2 regions of the Stenotrophomonas sp. YJH_SMC_64 genome follow, and region 1 is predicted to be linked to the other one. Evidence: predicted binding sites of a transcription regulator. Region 1 holds the regulator's gene; the other holds the start of a gene.
The links. Region 1 encodes FliA, which starts transcription of late flagellar genes. Its sites were predicted from a motif close to TAAAGTTTNNCNNNCNNNGGCCGATAA; they were not measured.
Positions count from the first base shown of each region.

Region 2: a site for FliA is predicted at 2,158-2,184, ahead of AC5P9L_RS20330 (GGDEF domain-containing protein). Genes of this name have one in related genera too.

Region 1 covers NZ_JCAFUN010000021.1:10,702-18,356, forward strand. The annotation lists gene AC5P9L_RS19625 (chemotaxis protein CheA) at 1-241, opposite strand, end outside; gene AC5P9L_RS19630 (protein phosphatase CheZ) at 244-849, opposite strand; gene cheY (chemotaxis response regulator CheY) at 849-1,241, opposite strand; gene AC5P9L_RS19640 (RNA polymerase sigma factor FliA) at 1,299-2,042, opposite strand; gene AC5P9L_RS19645 (MinD/ParA family ATP-binding protein) at 2,039-2,926, opposite strand; gene flhF (flagellar biosynthesis GTPase FlhF) at 2,913-4,535, opposite strand; gene flhA (flagellar biosynthesis protein FlhA) at 4,681-6,741, opposite strand; gene flhB (flagellar biosynthesis protein FlhB) at 6,786-7,655, opposite strand, start outside.
Region 2 covers NZ_JCAFUN010000023.1:46,523-54,177, forward strand. The annotation lists gene AC5P9L_RS20320 (sulfite exporter TauE/SafE family protein) at 1-335, opposite strand, end outside; gene AC5P9L_RS20325 (YchJ family protein) at 438-830, shown strand; gene AC5P9L_RS20330 (GGDEF domain-containing protein) at 834-2,114, opposite strand; gene egtB (ergothioneine biosynthesis protein EgtB) at 2,265-3,536, shown strand; gene egtD (L-histidine N(alpha)-methyltransferase) at 3,533-4,507, shown strand; gene AC5P9L_RS20345 (lytic murein transglycosylase) at 4,592-5,860, shown strand; gene AC5P9L_RS20350 (D-hexose-6-phosphate mutarotase) at 5,901-6,767, shown strand; gene AC5P9L_RS20355 (DUF2628 domain-containing protein) at 6,818-7,591, shown strand; gene AC5P9L_RS20360 (benzoate/H(+) symporter BenE family transporter) at 7,598-7,655, opposite strand, start outside.

The DNA of each region.
Region 1 (7,655 bases):
CCTGCCCGGCACGCGCGATGCCCAGGGCCTCTTCAGCGGCGTGGCACAGCTCGACCATCGCAGTGACGCCAAGGAAGCCGGCACCGCCCTTGAGCGTGTGGTATCCACGGAACACCGCGTTGAGCTGCTCGGTGTCCTGCGGTGCCTGCTCCAGCGACACCAGCTGTTCGCCCAGGCGATCCAGGATTTCCTGTGCCTCGATGATGAAATCGGCAGTGATGTCGTCGGATACCGCGCTCATGCTTACAGCCCCAGATCCGACAACAGGTCGTCGGCGTCGTTCTGCGAGACCGCGTGGCGGTCCAGTCCCTTCAGTGCCGGCCCGGCCAGTTCCGGGTCGGTGCGATGCTGTTCCGGCGGCAGGCCGAGTGCGCCGAAGCCCTCGTGCACGCGGCGGACGATGCCGACCACGCGACGGATGATCTGCCCGGTCAGGTCCTGGTAGCTCTGGGTCAGGGCGATCTCGGTCAGGTTGTGGCGGATGCGCTCGAGCTGCGCGTCCTGGCCAGGCTGCAGGCCTTCAGCGCGCAGCTGTTCGGTCAGGCTGCGGCATTCCTCGGCCAGGTCCAGGGTGCGGTGCGTGGCCTGTTCGGTCATGGCCACCACGTGGTCCAGGCGTGCGCAGGCGTCGTCCAGCTCACCGGCCTCGCTGGGCACGGTCGGCAGCTCACCCAGTGCCTGCCCCAGCTCGCGGGCCAGCCGCGAGAGGCCGCTCATCATCGGCTGCGTACGCAGCGCGACCAGTCCGTCGATGCGCTGCCGCCAGGCGGCCTCGTCACCGGACTCGAGTGCGTCCAGGGCTTCCTGCAGGCGCAGGGAGAGGGCGCTCTTGTCGACCGTGGTATCCATCAGGCGCTGGCCGCCAGGCGTTCGAAGATCTTGCCGAGCTTCTCTTCCAGCGTCTGCGCAGTGAACGGCTTGATGATGTAGCCGTTCACGCCGTTCTGGGCGGCTTCGATGATCTGTTCGCGCTTGGCTTCGGCGGTGACCATCAGCACTGGCAGTGTCTTCAGCTTGGCATCGGCACGGATCGCCTTCAGCAGCTCGATGCCGGTCATCACCGGCATGTTCCAGTCGGTGACCACGAAATCGAACGGCTGGCTCTGCAGCAGCGACAGCGCGGCATGCCCGTCCTCGGCTTCGGCGGTATTGGTGAAGCCCAGATCGCCCAGCAGGTTCTTGACGATCCGACGCATGGTCGAGAAGTCATCGACGATCAGGATGCGCATGTTCTTGTTCAAAGCAGAGTTCCTTTGTTGTTCATTCCGGGCGGCCGGGGGCAGCCGCCTCGGGCATGTTCATTCTTCCAGGCCGGCGTCCGCCGCCTCGAAAATCTTGAGCCGGCCACGCAGGCGCAGCACCGCCTGGCCGTGGATCTGGCAGACCCGCGACTCGCTCACGCCGAGCACCGCGCCGATCTCCTTCAGGTTCAGTTCCTGCTCGTAGTAGAGCGAGAGCACCAGCTGTTCGCGCTCGGGCAGGTGGCCGATGGCCTTGCCCAGCTCGCGGCCGAACTCACCACGCTCCAGCACCTGCTGCGGGGTCGGGCCGCCCTGGGCGACGGTGTCCAGCTCGCCCTGGTCCTCGATGCGCGACTCCAGGCTCAGCACCTGGCCACGTGCGGCGTCTTCCATCAACCGCAGGTATTCGGGCAGCGGCATCTCCATCGCGGCGGCCACTTCGGTGGCGCTGGCGGCGCGGCCGCTGCTCTGTTCCAGGCGGCGGATGGTGGCGGCGGCATCGCGTGCACGGCGGTGCACGGAGCGCGGCACCCAGTCGCCACGGCGGATCTCGTCGATCATCGAACCGCGGATGCGGATCGAGGCATAGGTCTCGAACGAGGCGCCCTGGTCGGCGTCGTAGCTGCGCGACGCTTCTATCAGGCCCATCATGCCGGCCTGGATCAGGTCGTCCACTTCAACGCTGGCCGGCAACCGCGCGGCCAGGTGGTGGGCGATGCGCCGCACCAGGTCCGAATGCTGGGCGATGACCTCGTTGGCCGCCGAGCGCTGGACTTCCCTGTACTGGGCTGCGCCTTTCATGCGGCCACCCCGCGCTGCTTGAGGATGCGCTCGAGGAAGAACTCGACGCCGCCACGCGGTTCGGTCGGCGCCTGCCAGCGTGCGGTGCGACGCGCGATCTCGGTGATCGCCAGCGCGGCCGGGCTGGACGGGTAGGCCTTCACCACCGGCTGCTGGCGCTGCACCGACAGGCGCAGCCAGTCGTCCTGCGGCACGCAGCCCAGGTAGTTCAGCGAGACATCGGCGAGGAACTTCTCGCAGACGCGGGTCAGCTTTTCGTACAGCACGCGGCCCTCGTTGGGGTCGCGCACCATGTTGGCCACTACCTGGATGCGGTCCACGCCGCGTTCGCGCGACAGCACCTTGATCAGCGCGTAGGCGTCGGTGATCGAGGCCGGCTCGTCACAGACCACCACCACGGTGTCCTGCGCGGCCTGGCAGAAGGTCAGCACGCCGTCGGTGATGCCTGCGGCGGTGTCCACCACCATGATGTCCAGTTCGCGTTCCAGCTCGGAGAACACGTTGACCAGGCCGACGTGCTCGGCCGGGGCCAGCTCGGCCATGTGCCGGCGGCCGGACGCGGCCGGCACCACCAGCACGCCGTTCGGGCCTTCGACGATGACGTCGTCCAGCGAGCAGCGGCCGGCGACCAGGTCGGCCAGCGTGAAGGTCGGGTTCAGCCCCAGGATCACGTCGATGTTGGCCAGGCCCAGGTCGGCGTCCAGCAGCAGCGTGCGCTTGCCCATCCCGGCCAGTGCCACCGCCAGGTTGGCGGACACATTCGTCTTGCCCACGCCGCCCTTGCCGCCAGTGACGGCAATGGTGCGCACAGGGCCGAGCGGCTCGCTGCGGGTGGCCGACAGCGGGAAGGTCTTGGTCAGCTTGGCGTACTCACGCGACGGCATGGTTCAACTCCGGGTTGCAGGGTATATCGGCCGCTCGGCGCAAATCTTCAAGGCGAAGTACAAGATTGGCTGCACTGGCCCGGTGCAGGTCGTCCGGAACGTCCTGGCCATCGGTCACCCAGGTGATCGGCAGGGCGTGGTCCACGGCCACTGACAGGGCGTTGCCGAAGCGGCCCGTCTCGTCCAGCTTGCTCAACACCAGGCCCTGCAGGTTGGCGGCGCCGAAGCGGCGGACCACCTCGTCCATGTCGCCGAAGCTGGTGTTGGCCGGCAGCACCAGCAGGGTGCGTACCTGGCGGGCGGCGCGCAGCCACTGCAGCTGCGCGGCCAGCGCGCGGTCGCGCGGGCCCAGCCCGGCGGTGTCGATCAGCACCAGCTTGTAGTCCTTCAGGCGTTCCAGCAGCTGGTCCAGGTCGGTGCCGCTGTTGGCCTCGTGCACCGCGATGCCGAGCTGGCGGCCGTAGCCGTACAGCTGCTCGCGGGCGCCGATGCGGGTGGTGTCGGTGGTCACCAGGGCCACGTCGCGCGGCGCATGCTTCTCGGCGAAGCGCGAGGCCAGCTTGGCGATGGTGGTGGTCTTGCCGGCGCCGGTCGGGCCGACCAGGGCGATCACGCCGCCTTCTTCCAGCGGGTCGACCGGGGCGATCGGCAGCTTGCGCGAGATCAGCCCCAGCATCAGGCCGCGGCCACGATGGGCTTCGGTCTCCAGCGGGATCTGCATGGCCACGTCGCGGGCCAGCCCGGCGTCGAAACCGTACTCGTCCATCAGGTCCAGCGCGGTGGCGCGCACCGGGCTGCCACGCAGGCGCTCGTCGGTGAAGCGGTTCATCTCGCGCTCGATCACCTGGCGCATGCCGGCCACTTCCTGGCGCAGCTGGCGGATCTCGGCGTCGTCCTGGGCAACCACGGTCAGCGTCGGTGCCGGGGCCAGCATGGGGGCCGGGCTGGCTTCGCCGGCGGCTTCGAGCGCTGCCGTTTCGCTGGCGGCGATGTCAGGCTGGACATCGGCCATGGCAGCGCCCGGCAGCGGCGGCGGCTGCACGGCGGGGGGCACGCTTTCGTGATGCGTGTCGTGCGGCGGGTCGATCTGGAAGCGGGCGCGGTTGGCCGGCGCGGTGACGGCCGGGCCCGGTGCGACGATGGCCTCGGCGAACGGGGCGAAGATCTGTTCGGGCAGCGCCGGTTCGTTGACGGCGGCGCGCGCCAGGGTGGCTGCGAAGCCGGTGCTGCCGCGGGTCGGCACGATCTCGTCGGCGCTGTCCAAGGTGCGGCCGGTGGCACCCACGGCCGCACGGGCGAGGGCGGCCACGGCCGAGGTGGTGGCGGCCACCGGCTCCGGCGCCGGGGCAGCGCTGCGGCGGCGGGTGACCGCGGCGATCACCGCGTCAGCAGCGGTGCGCGGCTTGGGTGCCGGCGGCGGTGCGACATCACGGCGCGAGGCTTCCAGTGCACGCTGCACGGCGCTCTCGTCGTAGTTGGCCGCGGCGACGATCTCGACGCCTTCCTCGATCCGGCGGTTGGACAGGATCACGGCGTCAGGACCATGTTCCTTGCGCACCAGGTTCATGGCGGAGCGCATGTCGGCGGCGACGAATCGTTTGATTTTCATGCTGTGGTCACGGGACGAAGACGGCGGGGTGGCGGTCGGAGAACTCGGGTGGTCGGTGGTCTGCACGGTGCGGGTTCCCCTTGGTATCTGTCTGTTGCGTTGGTTCGAAGGTGGTGTCTGTTTTCTGGCGCATCGGTGGGCGGCGTCAGCTGATCGTTCCGACCAGCTTCAGGCGCTTGTCCTCCGGCACCTCGCTGTAGGCCAGGACCGACAACGACGGAACGCTGTGGCGGACCAGGCGCGCCAGCGCGGCGCGCACCGGGCCCGGTACCAGCACGACCGCCGGCTCGTTTCGCGCTTCCTGCTTGCTGACACATTCGGCCAGGCTCTGGTGCAGTCGCTCTGCGAGTCCGGGTTCCAGCGCGGCGCCGTTGCCCTGCGTGGACTCCTGCAAGACACGTTCCAATTGCGGGTTGAGGGTGAACACCGGCAGCTCCGCCGACATTCCGGCGATCTCCTGCACGATGAAGCGGCCCAGCGCGGTGCGCACGGCAGCGGTCAGCACCGCCGGGTCCTGGCTGCTGGGCGCGTGTTCGACCAGCGCTTCGGCGATCTTGCGCAGCTGTCGGATCGGGATGCGCTCGACCAGCAGGTTCTGCAGCACGCGCACCACTGCCGACAGCGGCAGCGCCTTCGGCGTCAGATCTTCGACGAGCTTGGGCGCGCTCTTGGCCAGGTTGGCCAGCAGGTGCTGCACTTCCTCGTGGCCGAGCAGTTCCGGCGCATGTTCGCGGATCAGGTGCGAGAGGTGGGTGGCCACCACGGTGGCCGGGTCGACCACGGTGTAGCCCAGCGTTTCAGCCTGGGCACGCTGGTGCGGCTGGATCCAGGTGGCATCCAGGCCGAACGCGGGATCCTTGCCGGCAATGCCCTCCAGGGTGCCCAGCGCGCTGCCCGGGTCCAGCGCCAGTTCGCGGTCCGGGTGGATCTCGGCGGTGGCCACTGGCACGCCATGCACCAGCACGCGGTAGCCGTTGGCCGGCAGTTCCAGGTTGTCGCGGATGTGCACCGAGGGAATCAGGAAGCCGACGTCCTGGGTCAGCTTGCGGCGCACGCCCTTGATGCGCGCCATCAGTTCGCCGCCCTGGTTGCTGTCCACCAGCGGGATCAGCCGGTAGCCGACCTCAAGGCCCAGCGGATCGACCGGGCTCAGCTCGTCCCAGCTCAGTTCGGCGGTCGGCGCAGGTGCCGCCGGGCGGCCGAGTGCGTTGAGTGCGGCCGCGTCATTGCCGGCGGCTGCCGGGTCGGTGGCTGCGGCCTTGCCCTTGCGGTAGACCTTCCAGGCGATGAAGCCGAGGATAGCGGCCAGCGTCAGGAAAGCGACGTTGGGCATGCCCGGCACCAGGCCGACCACGCCGATGATGCCGGCGGTGATCGCCAGCGCGCGGTACTGGCCGAACACCTGGCCGGTCATCGCCTGGGCCATGTCCTGCGAGCGCGAGGCGCGGGTCACCAGCATCGCCACCGCGCTGGAGACCAGCAGGGCCGGCAGCTGCGCCACCAGGCCGTCACCGATGGACAGCAGGGTGTAGGTGGCAGCGGCTTCGCCGAACGGCATGCCATGCTGCAACACGCCCACGGCCAGGCCGCCGAGCATGTTGATGAACAGGATCAGGATGCCGGCGATGGCGTCACCGCGGATGAACTTGCTGGCGCCGTCCATCGCGCCGTAGAAGTCGGCTTCCTCGCGCACTTCCTCGCGGCGCAGCTTGGCTTCTTCACGCGTCAGCAAACCGGCGTTGAGGTCGGCGTCGATCGCCATCTGCTTGCCGGGCATCGCGTCGAGGATGAAGCGCGCGGTCACTTCCGAAACGCGGCCGGCGCCCTTGGTGATGACCACGAAGTTGATGATGGTCAGGATCGCGAACACCACGATGCCGACCGCATAGTTGCCGCCGATCACGAATTCGCCGAAGGCGGCGATGACCTTGCCGGCGGCGTCGTGGCCGTTCTGGCCGTTGAGCAGGATCACGCGGGTGGAGGCCACGTTCAGCGCCAGCCGCAGCATGGTGGTGATCAGCAGCACGATCGGGAAGATGGTGAAGTCCAGCGGGCGCTTCACGTAGACCACCGCCAGCAGCACCATCAGCGAGATGGCGATGTTGAAGGTGAACAGCGCATCGAGCACCGGCGCGGCCAGCGGCACCACGACCATGGCCAGCAGGGCCAGCACGATCAGCGGCGCGCCAAGGCCCTGGCGGATCATTTCCAGGGCACGGCGGGTGTTGAAGCCGGCGGAGGGCTGGGCGCTCACGGGCGGCCCCCCTTGCCGAATTCATCCACCTGGATGTGCGGGGCGTCCGGCATCGGGCCAGTGCGCCAGGCGCGCAGCTGGTAGACGTAGGACAGGACCTGGGCGACGGCCGAATACAGTCTCACGGGGATTTCCTTTCCGAGTTGGCCTTCCCGATACAAGGCGCGTGCCAAAGGCGGGGCGGAGACGATCGCGACCTTGTTGCCGTCGGCGACCTCACGGATGCGCAGGGCGGTTTCGTCCACGCCCAGGGCGACCACGGTGGGGGCGTTCATGGCGCCACCTTCGTACTTCAGGGCCACCGCGTAGTGGGTGGGGTTGACCACCACCACGTCGGCGGTGGGTACCGCTTCCATCATCCGGCGGTTGGCCATCTGCTGCTGCAGCTGGCGGATGCGGCCCTTCACCTCGGGGCTGCCCTCGCTCTCCTTCATTTCCCGGCGCAGCTCTTCACGGGTCATCTTCAGTTTGCGCATCCAGTTCCAGCGCTGGTACGGCGCATCGATGGCGGCCAGCACCAGCATCGCGCCGGCGGTGGCCAGCAGCAGGCGCAGGGTGAAGCCCAGGCCATCGGTGATGGCGGTCTCCAGCGGGTGGTGGATCAGCCCGCGCAGGGTGTCGAAGCCGGTCCAGACCACCAGTCCGGCGGCGACGCCGACGAAGGCCACGCGCAGCAGCGATTTGGTGAACTCGGCAATGGCCTCCGGGCCGTACAGGCGCTTGAGCCCGCTCATCGGGTTCATGCGGTTGATGTCGGGCAGCAACGCCTTCTGCGACCAGCGCAGGCCGCCCATCACCAACGGGGCGACGAAGCTGGCCAGCAGGCAGACCAGCACCAGCGGTGCGATCACCAGCATGAACTGCAG
Region 2 (7,655 bases), on a different contig from region 1:
AGCACCAGCACCAGTGGGCGCACCGCGTCCTTGGGCAGCAGGCTTACCGCGGTGGCGCCGGCGAAGGAGAAGATGAAGGCCGTGCCGGCCGCGAACAACACCGGCTTCCACGGGAAGCGCACGTTGCGCGCATAGCGCCAGGCAGCCGCACCGGTACCGAACATCGAACTGAACTTGTTGGTACCAAACAGCATCGCCGGCGTCTGCTGCGGCAGCACCGTGAACAGGCCAGGCAGCTGCACCAGCCCACCACCACCGACGGCGGCATCGACCAGCCCGGCGGTGAAGGCGATGACCACCAGCCACCACAACTCAGGGGGAACCAGTTCCAGCACGGCGATCAATCGATATGGGGGCGCGACAGCATACGCCTGTCCTGCACTGGTTGACCGGTGCCCCGCGTGGATCCATCCGCACAACCCGGCGACAATGTCCGCATGAGCCGAAAACCCACCGATCCCTGCCCCTGCGGCCTTCCCGCCGAATACGCCGCCTGCTGTGGCCGTTTCCATGCCGGTGAGGCCGCCCCCGATGCCGAGCGCCTGATGCGATCACGTTACAGCGCCTATGTGCGGGGACTGGCGGACTATCTGCGCCAGAGCTGGCATCCGGATACCCGTCCGGCCGAGTTGTCGTTGGATGACGCGCCCGGCCAGCGTACGCATTGGCTGGGCCTGACCGTGCACGAGCACACCGTCACCGGCGCCGACAGCGCCGAAGTGCGCTTCACCGCCCGCTACCGCGTGGGCGGCGGCAGCGCGGTGAAGATGGCCGAGCACAGCCGCTTCCTGCGCGTCGACGGCCGCTGGTACTACCTCGACGCGGTGTGAGCCTCAGCCGCCGCGTGCCGCCAGCACGCGCTGGCCGGCATGCGCGCGGACCTGGTTGCGACCACCGTCCTTGGCTGCGTACAGCGCCTGGTCGGCGGCCTTGATCACTGCCGCTGGCCGCTCATCCACGCGGCTGTCTGCCAGCCCGATGCTCACCGTCACCTGCACCGTCTGCCCGCTTCCGCCGCGTCCGCGCTGCCGGCGCCCTGTTTCATCGTCGCGGCTGCGCGTGCTCCGGTCGCGCAGCTGCATGCGGGTGTCCTCGATGGTCTGCCGCAGCGCCTCGACTGCATCCACGCAGGCCGCTGCGGGACGATCCAGGAACACCACCGCGAACTCCTCGCCGCCATAGCGGAACGCCCGGCCACCATCGCCCACCCGGCCCAGGCGCGAGGCCACCAGGCGCAGCACATCGTCGCCGGTGTCGTGGCCGTGGGTGTCGTTGAACGACTTGAAGTGGTCCACGTCCACCATCGCGATGCTGTAGGTGCCGCGCGCCCGCTGCAGGGTCTCATTGAAGGCGCGGCGCCCCGGCAGGCCGGTCAGCTCATCGCGGAAGGCCATATGGAAGGACTCCTGCAGCATCGCGCCCAGCATCAGCAGCAGGGCCGCGCTGGCCAGTGCCGGCAGTAGCACCGGCTGCAGGAACACCCGTGGCAGCATCCACCACAGGCACAGCAGGGCCAGCAGCATCGCCGTGTGCAATGGGCGCGGATGCCGCCAGGCCTGCCAGCCCAGCGCGGCGGTTGCCAGAAGGAACAGCAGCGCTGGCAGCTGTGCCAGCGCGTTCCAGTCGGCCGGAATCCAGCTCCAGTGGCGGTTGGACAGCAGATCGTGCATGCCGCGCGGCTGCTGCGTGGCCAGCAGCAGGAAGATCAGCAGTGCCGTGCCGCTGGCGACGGAGCGCAACAGCAGGTCGTGGCGGCGCCGCCCGCGCTCGGGCCACAATGCCAGGCCCGCGAACAGCAAGGGCAACCAGGCCGAAATGGCATGGAAGCGCAGCGGTGTCAGCGACGTGACGTGGCCGCTGTGCAGGTAGCCGCCCACGTCCTGGTGCAGCAGCGCGAACATGACCGCCACCACCAGCAGCAGGCAGAGCGTACGCACCTGGTGGTAGAGCAGGGCAAGGCCGGCGCCGAGGCAGGCCAGCAGCCAGGGCAGGATGCGTTGGGCCGGGCTGGCAACGTCTTCGTTGCCCAGTGCTGCCCACAGCACCACGGCAACCAGCACGGCGGGCAGCACGAACAGGTAATGCGCAGGCTGGCGGAGCGGATGCAGGGGCAAGCAGGAATTCCAGCGCGGTGACGACGCGGCCGCAGCATTGCCGTTAGCGGCGTTCGCACCGGCTTCTTGAATGCGGGATGGTCACGCATGTGAACGCGTTGACGTCGAACGATGACATGGCACTCACCCTGTTGCGCAGATGCTGCCCGGATGGACAGCGTAGCCACCGCCGTCGCTGCCCCGCAGCGCGATCTCGCCCGCCAGTACGCATGTGTGCGGAACCGCAGCATGCAGCTGGCAGCCCCCCTCAGCGCCGAAGATGCCATGCTGCAGAGCATGGCCGATGCCAGCCCGAGCAAATGGCACCTGGCCCACACCACCTGGTTCTTCGAACGCTTCGTGCTGGCCGGCTTCCCACCTGCACCGGCGCATGACCCTGCCTGGGACTACCTGTTCAACAGCTACTACAAGAGCCTCGGCCCGGCGCATGCCCGGCCGCAGCGTGGGCTGCTGTCGCGGCCATCGCTGCAGCAGGTGCGCGACTACCGCCAGCAGGTCGATGCACAGGTGCAATCGCGGCTGGCGGCAGGCGACCTTGATGAGCAGGCACTGCAGCACCTGCAGTTGGGCCTGCAGCACGAACAGCAGCACCAGGAACTGCTGCTCACCGACATCAAGCACGCGTTCTGGTGCAATCCGTTGCAGCCGGCCTACCGCGAGGACCTGCAGCCTGCAACCAGCGCTGCCAGTGCGCAGGGCTGGATCGAGTCGCCCGAGCGCATCGTCACCATCGGCGCCGCAGCCTGGCCGCAGCACACCGCCTTCGCCTACGACAACGAATCGCCGGCGCATCGCGTGCTGCTCCCCGCGCACGCACTGGCCGAGCGCCCCGTCAGCAATGCCGAGTACCGCGCCTTCATCGACGCCGGTGGCTACCGCGAACCGCGCTGGTGGCTCAGCGAAGGCTGGGCGCTGCGCGAAGCCGAGGGCTGGCAGCACCCGCTGTACTGGGATGACGCCCTGCAGCGCGAGTACACCCTGGGCGGTTGGCGCGAACTGGATCCGCATGCGCCGGTCTGCCACCTCAGCTACTACGAGGCCGATGCCTGCGCCCGCTGGGCCGGTGCGCGCCTGCCCAGCGAGTTCGAGTGGGAGGCTGCCGCCGCAACGCTGCCGCCTCGCGGTCATTTTGCCGATGACGATCGGCTGCACCCGCAGGCTGCAGGGGGCAGTGGACTACGTCAGCTGTTCGGCGATGTATGGGAATGGACCCACAGCGCGTATGGCGCCTACCCGGGCTTCCGCCCTTTCGCCGGCAACCTCGGTGAATACAACGGCAAGTTCATGTGCGGGCAATGGGTGCTGCGCGGTGGCAGCTGCGCCACGCCGCGTGGCCACGTGCGTGCCAGCTACCGCAACTTCTTCATGCCCCCGGCGCGTTGGCAGTTCTCCGGGCTGCGCCTGGCCAGGGACCTCGCATGAGTACGGTGCACGACGCACTGCAGGCGCTGACCGATCTCACCCCCGGCCGCCAGCAGATCCTCACCGACGTGGTGGCCGGGTTGTCGCGCACGCCGCGCCAGCTGCCGTCCAAGTACTTCTACGATGCGCGCGGCTCGCGCCTGTTCGAGCAGATCACGCAGACCGCCGAGTACTACCCCACGCGCACCGAGCTGGCCCTGCTTTCACGGGTACTGCCGGACATCGCCCGAAGCGTCGGGCCGCACCTGCACGTGGTGGAACTGGGCAGCGGCAGTGGCCGCAAGACCGCGTTGCTGCTGGCCGCCCTGCACGACCCGGTGGCCTACACGCCCATTGAAATCTCGCGTGCCGCGCTGCTGTCCAGCATCGACCACCTGGCCCCGGCGCTGCCCGAGGTGGAGATGCTGCCGGTCTGTGCCGACTTTACCCGTCCCGTCGCCGTACCCATGCCCGAACGCGAACCCGCGCGACGGCTGCTGTTCTTCCCCGGTTCCACGCTGGGCAACTTTGAAGGCGAAGACGCGGTCGCGCTGCTGCGCGCGATGCGCCAGACCATGGGGCGTGATGGCCTGGCCCTGGTCGGCATCGACCTGCACAAGGACCCGGCGTTGATCGAGGCGGCCTACAACGATGCGCAGGGCGTCACCGCCGCATTCACCCTGAACCTGCTGGCCCGCCTCAACCGCGAGGTCGGCAGCGACTTCGATCTGCAGGGCTTCCGTCATCGTGCCCGCTACAGCGTCGCGCGGCTGCGCATCGAGACCGATCTGGTCAGCCAGCGGGCACAGGACGTCCATCTGGATGGCCGGACCTTCCATTTCGAGGCCGACGAACCGATCCGCGTCGAATACAGCCACAAGTACACCGACGAGAGCTTCGAAGCGCTGCTGCGGCCGGCTGGCCTGCAGGTCATGCAGCGCTGGGATGCTGAAGGCCCGGCCTATGGCCTGCGCCTGTTGCGTGCCATCTAGGGCGGACGGCCAGCCGGTACCGCTTCAGGTTCAGCAGCAGCGCTACCCCTAAGATGGCCGTGCAACGGCAACACGGAGGACGCCATGCCCATTCTGACCACGCTCGGCCTGGCGGCCGCTCTTGCCTCGGCGCCGACAGCGCCCGCCGCGCCTGCCGGCGACATCGATCCGGCGTTCAGCCGCTGCCTGTCGGGCCTGCAGGCCACCGCTGTGACACAAGGCATCAGTCCCGACCGTTTCAACGCGATCACCGCCGGCCTCACCCCGGACCCCAGCGTGCTCGGCCTGCTCGATGCACAGCCCGAATTCACCACGCCGATCTGGGACTACCTGGCCGCGCTGGTCGATCGCCAGCGCGTGGCTGATGGCCGCGCCCTGCTGCAGCAGCACCGCGACCTGCTCGATCGGGTGTCGGCGCAGTACGGCGTCGATCCGGCCACCATCGTCGCGGTCTGGGGCGTGGAGAGCGACTACGGCCGCGTGTTCGGCAAGCGCCCGCTGCTGCAGTCATTGGCCACGCTGTCCTGCGCCGGCCGTCGCCAACCCTTCTTCCGCGGTGAACTGCTGGCGCTGCTCAAGCTGATCGACCGCGGCGACCTGCAGGCCCAGGGGCTCACCGGCTCCTGGGCCGGTGCCTTCGGACATACGCAGTTCATGCCCAGCACCTATGCACGCATCGCCGTGGACGGTGATGGCGATGGCCGCCGCGATCTGGTCGGCAGCATTCCCGATGCACTGGCCTCCACCGCCAACTACCTCAAGCGCGCCGGCTGGCGCAGCGGCGAGCCGTGGGGCATGGAAGTCCGCGTTCCTGCGGGCTTCAACGCAAGCCAGGCCGGCCGCACCCAGCGTCGCGCCCTGGCCGACTGGCGTGCGCAGGGCGTGACCGCGCTGGATGGCAGCGTGTTGGCTCCGGCCAACCTGCCGGCGGATGCGCGCGCCGCGCTGCTGCTGCCGGCCGGCAACAAGGGCCCGGCATTGCTGGTGTTCCGCAACTACGACGCGATCTACAGCTACAACGCCGCCGAAAGCTATGCGCTGGCGATCGCGACGCTGGCTGACCAATTGCGTGGCGGCAACGGGTTGGCCACCGCCTGGCCGACCGATGACCCGGGCCTGGGCCGCGATGAGCGCCGCCAGCTGCAGACCCTGCTGCTGGCCCGCGGCCACGATATCGGTGCCGCCGACGGCATGATCGGTACCGCCACGCGCCGCGCGATCCAGGCCGAGCAGCAGCGCCTGGGCTGGAGCGAGGTGGACGGCCGCGCAGGCCAGCGCATCCTGCGCACGCTGCAGGAAGAGGCGACCGCCATCGCACCCGCTGGGCAGAAAGCCTTGCCGGCGGCACGTTGACCGCGACATCATCGCCGCGGTCTTCAAGGAGCGTCATCGCATGCAGTCGAATCCGGACATCAGCACCGGCCTGTATCACGGCCTGGAGGCCTGGCAGGTGCGAACCGCCAACGCCACGGCGGTCGTCAGCGTGTTCGGCGGCCAGCTGCTGTCGTTCATTCCTGATGGGCAGCCCGATCTGCTGTGGCTTTCGCCCACGCGCGCCGAGCTGCCCACGCCCATCCGCGGTGGCGTCCCGGTGTGCTGGCCGTGGTTCGGTCGCCAGGGCCAGAGCGCCGATGTACCGGCGCATGGCCTGGTACGTACCGCGCGCTGGGAGCTTCTGCAGGCCAGCCAGCGCGATGATGGCGAGGTCGAGCTGCAGTTGGCGCCTGCGCCCAGCGCCGATCGCGGCCTGCGCCTGCAGATGCAGCTGCGCATCGGCCGCCAGCTGCGCCAGCAGCTGGTCACCGAGAACACCGGAACCTCGCCGGTGACCTTCACCCAGGCCCTGCACAGCTATTTCCGGGTGGGCGATGCCAAGCGGGTCGAGGTCGAGGGCCTTGACGGCCTGCAGTACCTGGACAAGTACGAGGACTATGCGCAGCTGCGCCTGCAACAGGGACCGTGGTCATTGCGCGATCCACGTGATCCCGGTCGCAGCGATCGCATCTACACCGGTGCCGGCGGCCATTACGTGCTGCATGATCCCGTACTGCAGCGGCGGATCGAGATCCGCAGCGAAGGCAGCCAGACGCTGGTGGTCTGGAATCCGGGGGCCGAGGCGGCAGCCAGGATGTCCGATGTCGGCGAGGGCTGGCGCGATTACGTATGCCTGGAAGTGGCCAACGCAGGCCCGGAGCAGATTACGCTTGCGCCGGGTGCGCGCCATCAGCTGGTGCAGACCCTGGGCAGTACCGCGCTGTAGGCGCGGACAACGATTTCAGTTTGTCGATGCAGGTAGCAAGGACGGAAAACATGCAGGAAGCACAATGGTGGTACGCCAATGGCAGGCAGAGCAGTGGGCCGGTGGATCTGGCCGGTCTTCGCCAGCTGCAGCAGGAAGGGACGGTTACGGCGCGCACCCTGCTCTGGTGCGAAGGTATGCCCTCATGGCGGCCGTTGGCGGAACTGGAGCAGGCTTCCACCCCCGTCGAGGTGGTTCCGGCCCTGGATATCGACGCAGCCCCTGCGGTTGAGGGCATCGCGCCGGATGTCGGCGACCCGTCCGATCCCTATCGTGCGCCGGTCGCTGCACCGGACAGGGCTGCGGCTGCCGGGCTGGAGGGCGAGATGGCCTTGTACGCCAGCGTGGTCGGCGGCAACTTCCCGATCTATCGCCAGCGCTGGCGGCTGGATCAGGGCATTGCCACGGGCAGTGGCACCTGGCATTGGCCGGCCTTCCTGCTCGGCCTGATCTGGATGATGTACCGCAGGATGTACCGCCTGGCGGCGATGTGGGCTGGCCTGCTGCTGCTGATCAGCGTGGTGGAGACCTTGCTGGATGTGCCGGATGGCCTGTCGCTGGTCATCACCTTCGCGCTGAGCATCACCACCGGCATCTTTGGCAACAACTGGTACCTGGCGCACTGCCAGCGCCTGATCGCCCAGGCCCGTGCCGTCACCGGCGACGATGATGCACGGCTGCGCAGCGAGCTGACCGCGCGTGGCGGCACCAGCGTGGTCGCCACACTGATCGCCATCGTCATCGCGGTGGCGCTGAGCATCGTCGGCGCCGCATTGGCCGGGTAGGGTGGGTCAGCGGTCCTGACGGGGCCGCAGCACCAGCAGGCACAGCGCACCGGCCACCAGGCCC